DNA from 2 places in the Staphylococcus schleiferi genome. Region 2 is predicted to be linked to the other one. Evidence: predicted binding sites of a transcription regulator. Region 2 holds the regulator's gene; the other holds the start of a gene.
The links. Region 2 encodes NrdR, which represses ribonucleotide reductase genes. Its sites were predicted from a motif close to AACACNATATATNGTGTT; they were not measured.
Positions count from the first base shown of each region.

Region 1: a site for NrdR is predicted at 4,417-4,434, ahead of nrdD (anaerobic ribonucleoside-triphosphate reductase). Genes of this name have one in related genera too.

Region 1 is NZ_CP094712.1:321,992-327,924, forward strand. Features, by position in the region: gene MUA40_RS01315 (DM13 domain-containing protein) at 1,486-1,920, shown strand; gene MUA40_RS01320 (DoxX family membrane protein) at 1,982-2,440, shown strand; gene MUA40_RS01325 (response regulator transcription factor) at 2,418-3,104, shown strand; gene MUA40_RS01330 (sensor histidine kinase) at 3,105-4,142, shown strand; gene nrdD (anaerobic ribonucleoside-triphosphate reductase) at 4,477-5,933, shown strand, end outside.
Region 2 is NZ_CP094712.1:1,171,430-1,177,362, forward strand. Features, by position in the region: gene MUA40_RS05455 (glyceraldehyde-3-phosphate dehydrogenase) at 1-656, shown strand, start outside; gene nrdR (transcriptional regulator NrdR) at 886-1,353, shown strand; gene MUA40_RS05465 (replicative helicase loading/DNA remodeling protein DnaB) at 1,357-2,736, shown strand; gene dnaI (primosomal protein DnaI) at 2,736-3,659, shown strand; gene thrS (threonine--tRNA ligase) at 3,974-5,911, shown strand.

The DNA of each region.
Region 1 (5,933 bases), 850 kb from region 2:
AGGCAAATAAAATAAGGGACCCCAGATGTGAGATGAAGCACATCTGGGGTATAAAGGTTTTAAGATTTTAAGATGATTTTTAATTATCTAGAGTTGTAAAAATGATACTAGATGTTTCGAGACTATTGATATATACGAAAGGGAGTGTATCGATATACCAACAATCCGCGCTACTATAGAATCAAGTTGTAATTATTTGGAGGTGTTACGCTTATAGGGGTATGGCGTAACGACCATCGTGTATCACTATGCTAAGGGCTATTTGACATAATGATACATGTGCTCTTAGTGACATTATCATATTGTCGGTAGAATCACATGTACTAGAGGGATGACATGCGATTTTGTTATGACAATTCACTAGGAGTTCATACCTGTTGTTTAATCTTACTTTAGCTATGGAGGATAAACATTTCTGTTGTAACAATCCGCCATCTGTTAATGGCCTAAAATTGTTCAACTTGGCTTTTACTTGTTAAGGGAATATTAATTCTTGCCTACTGTTGTCCTTTAAGGAATGACTGATATGTGTATGATTTTGACCCTTTGCTGAAGTGACCTATACGATAGAAAAATAAATCATGTCGAATTTGTAAGTCATGTTTAAAAATGGCTTCAAATTGAATTGTGTGCACACAATCATTGTCATTACGACGACAAATTTAGATTTCTATAGCAATCGAGATAACTACCAACATAAAATATGAAAGTATGAATATCTCAATTGTCATGTTCAAAAGATGCACGTGACTTCATTAATTTATTCAAAACGTTCATACGGTCATCACAGAGTACGCATGAGACCATGCCTTTGAGACCAGATGAATCATTGTAAAAAAATGATAAGTGGACATTCACTTGTTATTCACGTATATCAATTTGAACACTTTTAAGATAGCATATAATTTTAGCTTTGTAAATCAAAAAGTTAGGCAAACCTAAAAATATTTATGAATGATGCTATTTTATAGGGTTTATTAGTATTTTAGAGAAATAAAATAGTGCCATTTTTAGCAATAAATTTATATGAAATTCGAAGCGTATTATTGTGAGAAAGTAATCTATTAATATAAGAAGTAAAATATTTAAAAGCCTGATCGTGACGTGTAATGACTGATAGAGTGTTCTTTTGAAAAAGTCTTTGATCATTACATTTAACGGTGAGGTTTATTTTTTCTGTCGTATAAAATATTTTGTCATAAGATAAACTCAATCGATAAGATAAATCAAAAATAAAAGAGTTAAACATGATTGAGTAGATGTATTTGCCTGGCAAGTAAAGGGGAAAATGCGGTATTTACGCCACTTATAACCTTCATCATCTTATATTTTGTTTCATTCTTATATATATAAATAATTGGAAAATATATAAGAAATGACTGTTAATAATTATTTAAGAATTATTAATACCTAGTTTATGTCAATCAACAATCACGTTATTTACAATGATACATGTAATATCAATTTAGAAAGAAGGAATTATTTATGAATATAAAAATGGCTTTAGTTTCAGGTGCATTAGCGACAACATTTTTATTAGGTGCTTGTGGCAATGACAACATGGACAAAAAAGAAGACAACAAAGCTGAGACATCTATGCAAGATAAAAATGTAGATAACTCAAAAGTAATGAAATCAGGTACTTTTAAAGGTGAAAACAACGAAACAGTTAAAGGTAAAGCTGAAATCAAAGACGGTAAGTTAATGTTAACAGACTACGAATCATCAAAAGGTCCAGACTTACACGTTTACTTAACTAAAGGTAACGACATCAAAAAAGGTGAAAAATTAGACGAAGTTAAGTATGACGAGTCTACACAAACTTTTGACCTTAAAGGTGTTAAAGCAGAAGACTACGATACAGTGACTATCTACTGTGACAAAGCACACGTTATCTTCGGTTCTGCAAAACTTAAATAATCATCAAGACAAACATCAAGTAATCAACAAGAAACAACATCAATAAGAAAGGAGTGAAGATATGTCGATAGCTTATAAAGTCTTAATTCTCCTTATTCGTTTAGGCTCAGGTTTTTATATACTGATGCAAGGCTTTGAAAAGTTAACAGGTGGATTTGCAATTGACGGGCTTGTGTCAGTCATTCGTGACAACCAAGATTCCCCCCAATGGTTTAAGACATTTTTCGAGTTCGGTGTTGCAAATCATTTAGAACTTTTCAAGTGGATGGTACAACTTGGTGAGATTGCCATTGGTTTAGGTCTCATTTTAGGTGTGTTATCTTACACTGCGAGTTTCTTTGGCGTGTTCATTATGTTAAATTATATTTTAGCTGATATGATTTTTACTTACCCAGTGCAACTTTTATTCTTTGTCATTTTATTAATGAATAAAGAAACATTAGCGGCAATTAGTTTAAATCATTTCATCAAACGTAAAAATATAAGGAATGATGAAAATGGCGCACATACTCATAGTTGATGACGAGCAAGACATCAGAGAAATCTGTAAAACTTATTTCGAATATGAAGGCTATCACGTTTCAACCGCATCTAATGGCGTAGAAGCAATGGAATTGTTGGATACCCATGTGGATGTCATGGTAATTGATATCATGATGCCCGAGATGAATGGTTACGAAGTTGTACGTGAAATGAAGAATAAAGGACTCGACATCCCATATATTTATCTAACTGCTAAAACGAGCGAACATGACACCATCTTCGGTTTAATGTTGGGGGCTGATGACTATGTCAAAAAACCATTCAGTCCACGTGAATTAGTCATACGTGTTAAAAATCTTCTGCACCGTGTCAACGTCACAAGTCCTTCCACACAAGACACGATTCGCTGTGGAAAACTCGTATTAAATAATTTAACTAAAACCGTAGAATTAGAGGGAGAACTTATCCCATTCCGCATCAAAGAGTTCGAATTGTTATGGCATTTTGCAAATAATGAATCAGTCGCATTGTCCAAGACAGATTTGTTAGAACAAGTTTGGGGTTATGAGTATTATGAAGATATGAACACGCTTAATGTTCATGTCCATCGTATTCGCGAAAAACTAGAAAAATATGGCTATGACGACTATATTATCGCAACGGTATGGGGTCTAGGCTATAAGTTTCAGAGGCAGATTTAAATGACGATACGTAAACAATTAATCTATTCGTTTATCGTTACGATTATTACAACGACATTTTTATTTTATACATTATACAAACTGATGTGGTTTGACGGACCACTTACAATTCTTTTGACATTGTGTTCATTCCTTTCCGGTATGATGACACTAATTATCGGTATCTTTTTTACAGTTCCCATGATAAAAAAGATTGAAAAGTTGAATGAAAAAACACAGAAAATCGCAAAAGGCCAATTTGAAACGGAGAAACTCAAAATTAATGCCCCTAAAGAAATAAAAGAATTGAGTGAATCCTTTGATCAAATGGTCGATAAAATTCAAGAGCAAATGAATTTAATTAAAGAAGAGCAAGAAGAAAAAATGAATATGGTGCAAAATCTCGCACACGACTTAAAAACGCCCTTAGCGAGTATTAAATCCTATTCAGAGGGATTACGAGATGGCATTATTCATAGTGAATCAGATACACAAAAGGCCTACAGTATCTTAATTAATCAGTCAGATCGACTATCAAGAATGTTCGATGATATCACAGACGTCATCACCGTTAACTACCAAGAAAATGAACTGACGCAAATTCACATTGATCAACTATTAATCCCTATTTTTGAAGTCTACTCACAACGATTACAACATGAACAAAGAGAACTAGACATAAAAATAGCAGAAAATATCAAACCTTTCACACAAGATCAGCGCGCAATAGAACGCATCATCATGAATTTCATCGACAACGCGCTTAAATTTTCAGAACACGGTTCGCCCTTAGCCGTAGAGGTCTTTGAAGTAGATGATGAAATCGCAATTTCGATTTCTGACTCAGGTATTGGTATTCCAGAATCAGATATTAAAAATATATTTGAAAGAACTTTCAGAGTCGAAAGTTCAAGACACAAAGATACAGGTGGTTCCGGACTTGGCTTGTACATCGCTCAAACATTGGCGCATCAAATCGGTGGTCATATAGAAGTTGAGAGTACGTATGGTCAAGGAACGACAATCACTTTACGCTTCCCTCCACAAGATAGATTATAATTTCTCAATAACAATATTTCTCTAACCTTCCATAAATTTATAAATAGATAAAACGCTAGGATCCTCCACAAGTCCTAGCGTTTTTTATGATGTTCAACACTTTAAGCACTTTCCCCAATCAAAAAGAAAAGATGAAACGTGATATAAACGTGCAGCCTTACAAAGAATTTAGGCATTTACTTCAAATTTCCAATCCAATCTAACGCAATATTTTGTTCACATAATGTTTGAAAAGAAATGACAAATTCGTAAATCTGTCAGTTATCATTTGAAAAACACTATATATGGTGTTTATGATTATTTATAGATACTATATATAGAAAAGAGTGATATTTTGACACAACTGGAAAAAGAACTTACTGGTTTAATGACAAAAGATCCTACAATAGTAAATGAAAATGCAAACAAGGATAGTGAAACGTTTTCAACAATGCGTGATTTGACTGCAGGGGTAGTCTCAAAATCGTACGCTTTAGATTATTTACTGCCAAAACACGTGGCAGAGGCACATCGAAAAGGGGAAATACACTTTCATGATTTAGATTATCACCCATTTCAGCCGTTAACAAATTGTTGTTTAATCGATGCTAAAGGGATGTTGGCGCAAGGCTTTCAAATTGGCAATGCGCAAGTCACATCTCCTAAATCGATACAAACAGCAGCGGCACAACTCGTTCAAATTATTGCGAATGTATCGAGCAGCCAATACGGGGGTTGCACAATTGATCGAGTAGATGAATTATTAAGTACATATGCGAAATATAACGAACAAAAACATCGTGATATTGCGCAACAATTTGTAGACGAAGCGCATATTGAAACTTATGTCGATCAACGTGTGACACAAGATATTAGTGATGCGATTGAAAGTCTAGAATATGAAATCAATACATTATATACATCTAACGGACAGACCCCTTTTGTGACTTTAGGCTTTGGCCTTGGTACGGACGAACTCAGTCGCAAAGTCCAAACAGCAATTTTAAAAACACGGATTAAAGGGTTAGGTAAAGATCGAATCACAGCCATCTTCCCAAAACTCGTCTTTTCAATAAAAAAAGGAACGAATTTGGCACCATCAGATCCAAACTATGATATTAAGCAACTAGCTTTAAAATGCTCTATGAAACGCATGTATCCAGATATTTTAAATTACGATAAAACGGTAGAGTTGCTTGGTGATTTTAAAGCACCTATGGGTTGTCGCTCATTTTTACCGGCTTGGCAAAATGAAAATGGTGAATATGAAAATAGTGGCCGCTGTAATTTAGGTGTCGTCACTTTAAATGTGCCACGTATTGCGATTGAATCAGAAGGCGATATTGAACGTTTTTGGATTTTATTTGATGAACGGATGCAAGTGCTACATGATGCATTGGCTTATCGTATTGAACGTGTGAAAGAAGCCGTGCCAAATAATGCGCCAATTTTATACAAACGCGGTGCTTTTAAATATCGTCTTGATGAAAACGATTCAGTGGATGCTTTGTTTAATAAGCAACGTGCGACTGTCTCTATGGGATACATTGGACTTTATGAAGCAGCAACAGTGTTCTTTGGACCTAACTGGGAAACTAACGCAAATGCGAAAGCTTTTACACTTGAAATTTTAAAACGGATGCAAGCATATCAATATAGTTGGACTGAAATGCATGACATTTGGTTTAGTATTTATAGCACACCAAGTGAGTCTTTGACAGATCGCTTTTGCCGTTTAGACTACGAGGCGTTTGGTTCGATTCCTGATATTACAGATAAAGGTTATTATCAAAACTCATTTCATTATGATGT
Region 2 (5,933 bases):
CGGGACCTTCAAAAGGGGGAGAAGTGCAGACAATTGTGAAAGGTGTAAATGATCATGAATTGGACGTCATGCAATATGATGTGTTCAGTAATGCTTCATGTACAACGAATTGTTTAGCACCTGTCGCAAAAATTTTAAATGATCATTTTGGGATTGAAAATGGTTTAATGACAACGGTTCATGCTGTGACAAATGATCAAAATAACTTGGACAATCCGCATAAAGATTTAAGACGCGCACGTGCTGCCTTTGAAAGCATTATTCCGACTTCAACGGGTGCAGCCAAAGCATTATCACTCGTTTTGCCAGAGTTAGAGGGTAAATTACATGGTATGGCACTTCGTGTACCAACCAAAAATGTATCTTTAGTCGATTTAGTCGTTGATTTAAAACAAACAGTTACAAAAGAAGAAATTAATCGTGTTTTTAGAGAGAATGATTTAGATCAAGTTGTTGCAATTTCTGATGAGCCATTGGTTTCAGATGATTTTACGACAGATGCGCATTCTGCAATTATTGATGCTGAGTCTACGATTGTAATGGGGGATAAAAAAGTTAAAGTACTCGCATGGTATGATAACGAATGGGGTTATTCCACAAGAGTTGTCGATGTATTACAGCAAATCGCATCACAACTCAAAGTTAAAGTTGCATAACATTCTAATGTGTCAATAAGCGAGCATGAGACTGAGAACACTTCACATCAAAATATTTATATTAACTAATATCAATATAAAGGTTGAGACGATTTTGAAATTGTCTCAGCTTTTTTTGTGCAAAAAAGAAAAATTACGATTTCAATTGCGTTAAAATAGGCGTAACTTTTGAAATAAATAGGTTTGTAGTATAATTAAACAAAATTAAGATGAAGAGGGTGACAAAGTCGTGAAATGTCCAAAATGTAATCATACGCAATCTCGAGTTGTAGATTCGAGACATGCAGATGATATGAATGCTATTAGAAGAAGACGTGAATGTGAACATTGTGGGACACGTTTCACTACTTTTGAACATATAGAAATGAGTCCGCTCATTGTTGTGAAAAAAGATGGTACAAGAGAACAATTTAATAGGGAGAAAATCTTAAACGGACTTGTACGTTCATGTGAAAAACGTCCCGTCCGATTCCAACAACTCGAAGAAATTACGAATCAAGTTGAATGGAAATTACGCGAATCGGGTATTGCTGAAATTTCATCACGAGAAATAGGGGAGCACGTGATGGATTTATTGATGCATGTTGACCAAGTTTCTTATGTACGTTTTGCATCCGTTTATCGAGAGTTTAAAGATGTTGATCAGTTATTGAAATCAATGCAGGGGATTTTGAAAGAAAACAAGCGGAGTGAATAAATAATGAGTCAATTCATTTATCAAAGCCAATTAAGTCCACACGATGGATTTATCGTCATGCGCCGTTTCCATTTTCACGCGGTGCATTACGATGTGTTAAGCCGTCTGTTCACACCTTTAATTGGTGCCGAAGCAATTGGTGTATATCAATTTTTAAACCAATTTGAAGGTGTATCTTTTGAAGAGGGCTATACCCATTATACAATGATGTCAGAATTAAAAATGGGCTTAAGACAGTTTAGAGAGTTTTTAGATTTACTTGAAGGAATAGGACTATTAAAAACGTTTGTTCAACAATCTGAGAATACAACTCAGTTCGTTTATGAATTATTGCCACCTCCTTCGGCACAGCGCTTTTTTAATGATCCAATGTTATCCATATACTTTTACGAAGTAGTTGGTCAACAACGCTATCACCAAATTAAAAAGGCATTTATACCTACATCTAAAGATTTAACAGGCTTTACAGAAGTAACTAAAAAATTTACAGATGTATTTAAAGTACCAAAATATCAAATGGTGACACCAGACGAAAATCTTAAAGAACAGCAATTTGAAGGTTTGGACTTAACAGACGTTTACTTTGATTTTGAGTTGTTAGCCGACATGTTACAATCTCATTATGTAAGTAAAAATATTCTTTCAGAGCCAACGAAATCTTTAATTATCCAACTGGCAACATTATATCGTCTATCACCGGATGTGATGAAAGCGATTATTTTAAAATCACTCAATGCCGATCAATCATTGTCAGTTACTAACTTAAGAAAACAGGCACAAAGCTATTATCTTATGGAACATCAGCAAGAATTGCCAGCGTTACAAGCACAGAATCTTGAACTCGCAAGTGATGAACCAAATCAGTCAACCGAAGCTAATGTAGTGTCAAACTGGGATGAATGGTTTGATTTAATGGATCATACAAGTCCGATTGTGATGCTGACATCCTATGGTGGATCTGAACCTCCACGCTATCAAAAAGAGATGATAGAGGAGTTGATGCAGCGAGAAGGATTTAGTTTTGGTGTTATTAATATTTTGTTACAGTTTGTGATGCAAAAGACGGATAATAATTTACCAGAAAAATATGTTTATTCTGTTGCATCGACTTGGAAAAAAAGTGGTGTAACCGATGCACGAACAGCGTATGAGAAAGCAATGGAAGTTCAAAAAAATCAAGATAATGCAAATCAAAAACGCTTTGAATCCACTGCTCCAAAGCAAAAGCGTGGCTACCGTCAAGCATCATCAGAAAAACAACCACGTTGGATTACACACCCGGAAGAATATCAACAAAAAGAAGAAGATCAAGAAGCGTTAGCAAAAGATAGAGAGGCGTTTCTTAATAAACTAAAAAATAAAAGACGGGCAGGTGAAGATTAATGAAAAGTTTCAATAGTATTATGGGAAACCATCAAAAACTTGATCAAAAAATACAAGAGATTAAACGACAAGTATTAAATGATCCAGATGTAAAAGCTTTCTTGAATGCACATCAATCAGAAGTAACGAACAGAATGATTGATGAAGATTTAAATATTCTTCAAGAGTATAAAGATCAACAAAAGCATTATGATGGTTCGCACACGTACGAAAACTGCCCAAACTTTGTAAAAGGTCATATTCCTGAACTTTATATTGAAAACCAGCATATTAAAATTCGTTACTACCCTTGTCCGTGCAAAATAAGACATGACGAAGAGCAACATGCTAAAAGTATGATTACATCTTTCCATATGCATCCAGATACACTTAATGCTAAAATCAAAGATATTTATATGACGAGACGTAATCGCTTGGATTTAGCTATGAGGCTAGATGATTTGATTGATGCGATGATTGATAAACGGCCTGTGAAAGGACTCTACTTATACGGAGAGTTCGGCACAGGAAAGTCCTTTATTTTGGGTGCAATTGCGAACGAATTAAAGGATAACCGGGTGCCTTCAATGATTATTTATGTGCCTGAATTTATACGTACATTAAAAAATGGTTTTAAAGACGGTTCGACTTCCAAACGTATTCAACAAGTGCGTGAAGCGCGAGTTCTTTTTTTAGATGATTTAGGTGCAGAAGATATGACACCTTGGGTACGTGATGAAGTTTTAGGCCCTATTTTACATTATCGAATGATTCAAGAACTCCCAACGTTTTTCAGTTCGAATATGAGTTTACAAGAATTAGAAGATCATTTGGCGACTACAAAAAATGGGACAGATGTGATGAAAGCGAAACGTATTATGGAGCGTGTCAAAACTCTAAGTGATGCGTATTTATTAGAAGGAGAAAATTATAGAAAGCATTGAAAAAATAAATTTTAGCGTTATAATAAGGATAAATAAATATTGATTTTAAAGTTTGAGGATACGATACGAATGAAGTTATGGTACAGAGAGCTACTGGCGATGAGAATGTAGTGCATAACCCTTTGTGTTACTCCCTCTATAGATTGGTGTTTGTAATGAATACCCGGCTCAAGACCGTTATCTTATGTAGAGATGTCATTGCAGTAATGTATATGGCAAATTAGGGTGGTAACACGAAGACCTCGTCCCTTTGTTGGGATGAGGTCTTTTTTATTTTCAAAACTTTAACGACAATCAATGATAGGAGGAACATTATGTCAGAAATTAAAGTACGTTTTCCAGATGGAAGTGAGAAAGCTTTCGAACATGGTATAACTACAGAAGAGATAGCACAATCCATTAGTCCAGGATTGAGAAAAAAAGCGGTTGCTGGTAAATATAATCAACAGATGGTGGATTTGACTCGTCCATTAGAAGAAGATGGAACACTTGAAATCATTACACCAGGTAGTGAAGAAGCTTTGGAAGTACTAAGACATTCTACAGCGCATTTGATGGCACAAGCTTTAAAACGTTTATATGGTGACGTTAAATTTGGTGTCGGTCCTGTAATCGATGAAGGTTTTTATTATGACTTTGATATGGAAGAAAAAGTTTCGAGTGATGACTTTGAAAAAATTGAAAAAACAATGAATCAAATCATTAATGAAAATCAAAAAATCGAACGCCGTGTTGTTTCAAGAGATGAAGCTAAAGCGTTTTTTGCGAACGACCCGTACAAATTGGAATTAATAGAAGCCATTCCAGAAGATGAGTCTGTAACACTATACAGTCAAGGTGAGTTCACTGACCTTTGTCGAGGTGTCCATGTACCTTCAACATCAAAAATTAAAGCTTTCAAACTTTTATCAACTGCTGGCGCTTACTGGCGTGGTGATAGCAATAATAAAATGTTACAACGTATTTACGGTACAGCATTTTTTGATAAAAAAGACTTGAAAGCCCACTTGAAAATGTTAGAAGAACGAAAAGAACGTGATCACAGACGTATTGGTAAAGAAATGGAGTTATTTACGAATAATCCGCTTGTAGGTGCAGGTTTACCACTATGGTTACCGAATGGCGCAACTATTCGTCGTGAAATCGAACGCTATATTGTTGATAAAGAAGTAAGTCTTGGGTATGACCACGTATACACACCTGTAATGGCGAATGTTGATCTTTATAAAACTTCAGGCCATTGGGATCATTATCAAGAAGATATGTTCCCAACAATGCAACTTGATGCAGACGAAGCGATGGTATTGAGACCTATGAACTGTCCGCATCATATGATGATTTACGCTAACAAACCACACTCATATCGTGAATTACCTATTCGTATCGCTGAGTTAGGTACAATGCATCGTTATGAAGCAAGTGGTGCTGTTTCAGGGCTCCAACGTGTTCGAGGCATGACTTTAAACGACGCACATATTTTTGTAAGACCCGATCAAATTAAAGATGAATTCAAACGCGTTGTAAAAATGATTTTAGACGTTTATGAAGATTTTGGTTTTGAAGATTATAAATTCCGTTTGAGTTATCGCGACCCTGAAGACAAAGAAAAATATTTCGATGATGACGATATGTGGAATAGAGCAGAAAAAATGTTGAAAGAAGCTGTCGATGAACTTGGTTTACCGTATGAGGAAGCGTTGGGTGAAGCGGCATTTTATGGTCCAAAACTTGATGTTCAAGTTAAAACTGCAATGGGTAAAGAGGAAACTTTATCAACAGCACAACTCGATTTCTTATTGCCAAAACGATTTGATTTAACTTACATTGGACAAGATGGAGAACAACACCAACCTGTAGTCATTCATCGTGGTGTCGTTTCAACAATGGAACGTTTTGTTGCCTTTTTAACTGAAGAAACAAAAGGAGCATTCCCAACTTGGTTAGCACCACAACAAGTTGAAATTATTCCTGTTAACAACGATTTACATTATGATTACGCACGTCAAGTTCATGATGAGTTGAAATCTCAAGGTGTGCGCGTGCATATCGACGATCGTAATGAGAAAATGGGTTATAAAATAAGAGAGGCACAAATGAAAAAAATTCCTTACCAATTAGTAGTTGGAGATAAGGAAATCGAAAACAATGAAGTCAATGTTCGTCAATATGGTTCTAAAGATCAAAAAACAGTAGAAAAAGATACATTTGTGTGGGAATTGATTGACGAAATTCGATTAAAAAAACAGAGATAATTATTGCTACTATATGAAGACT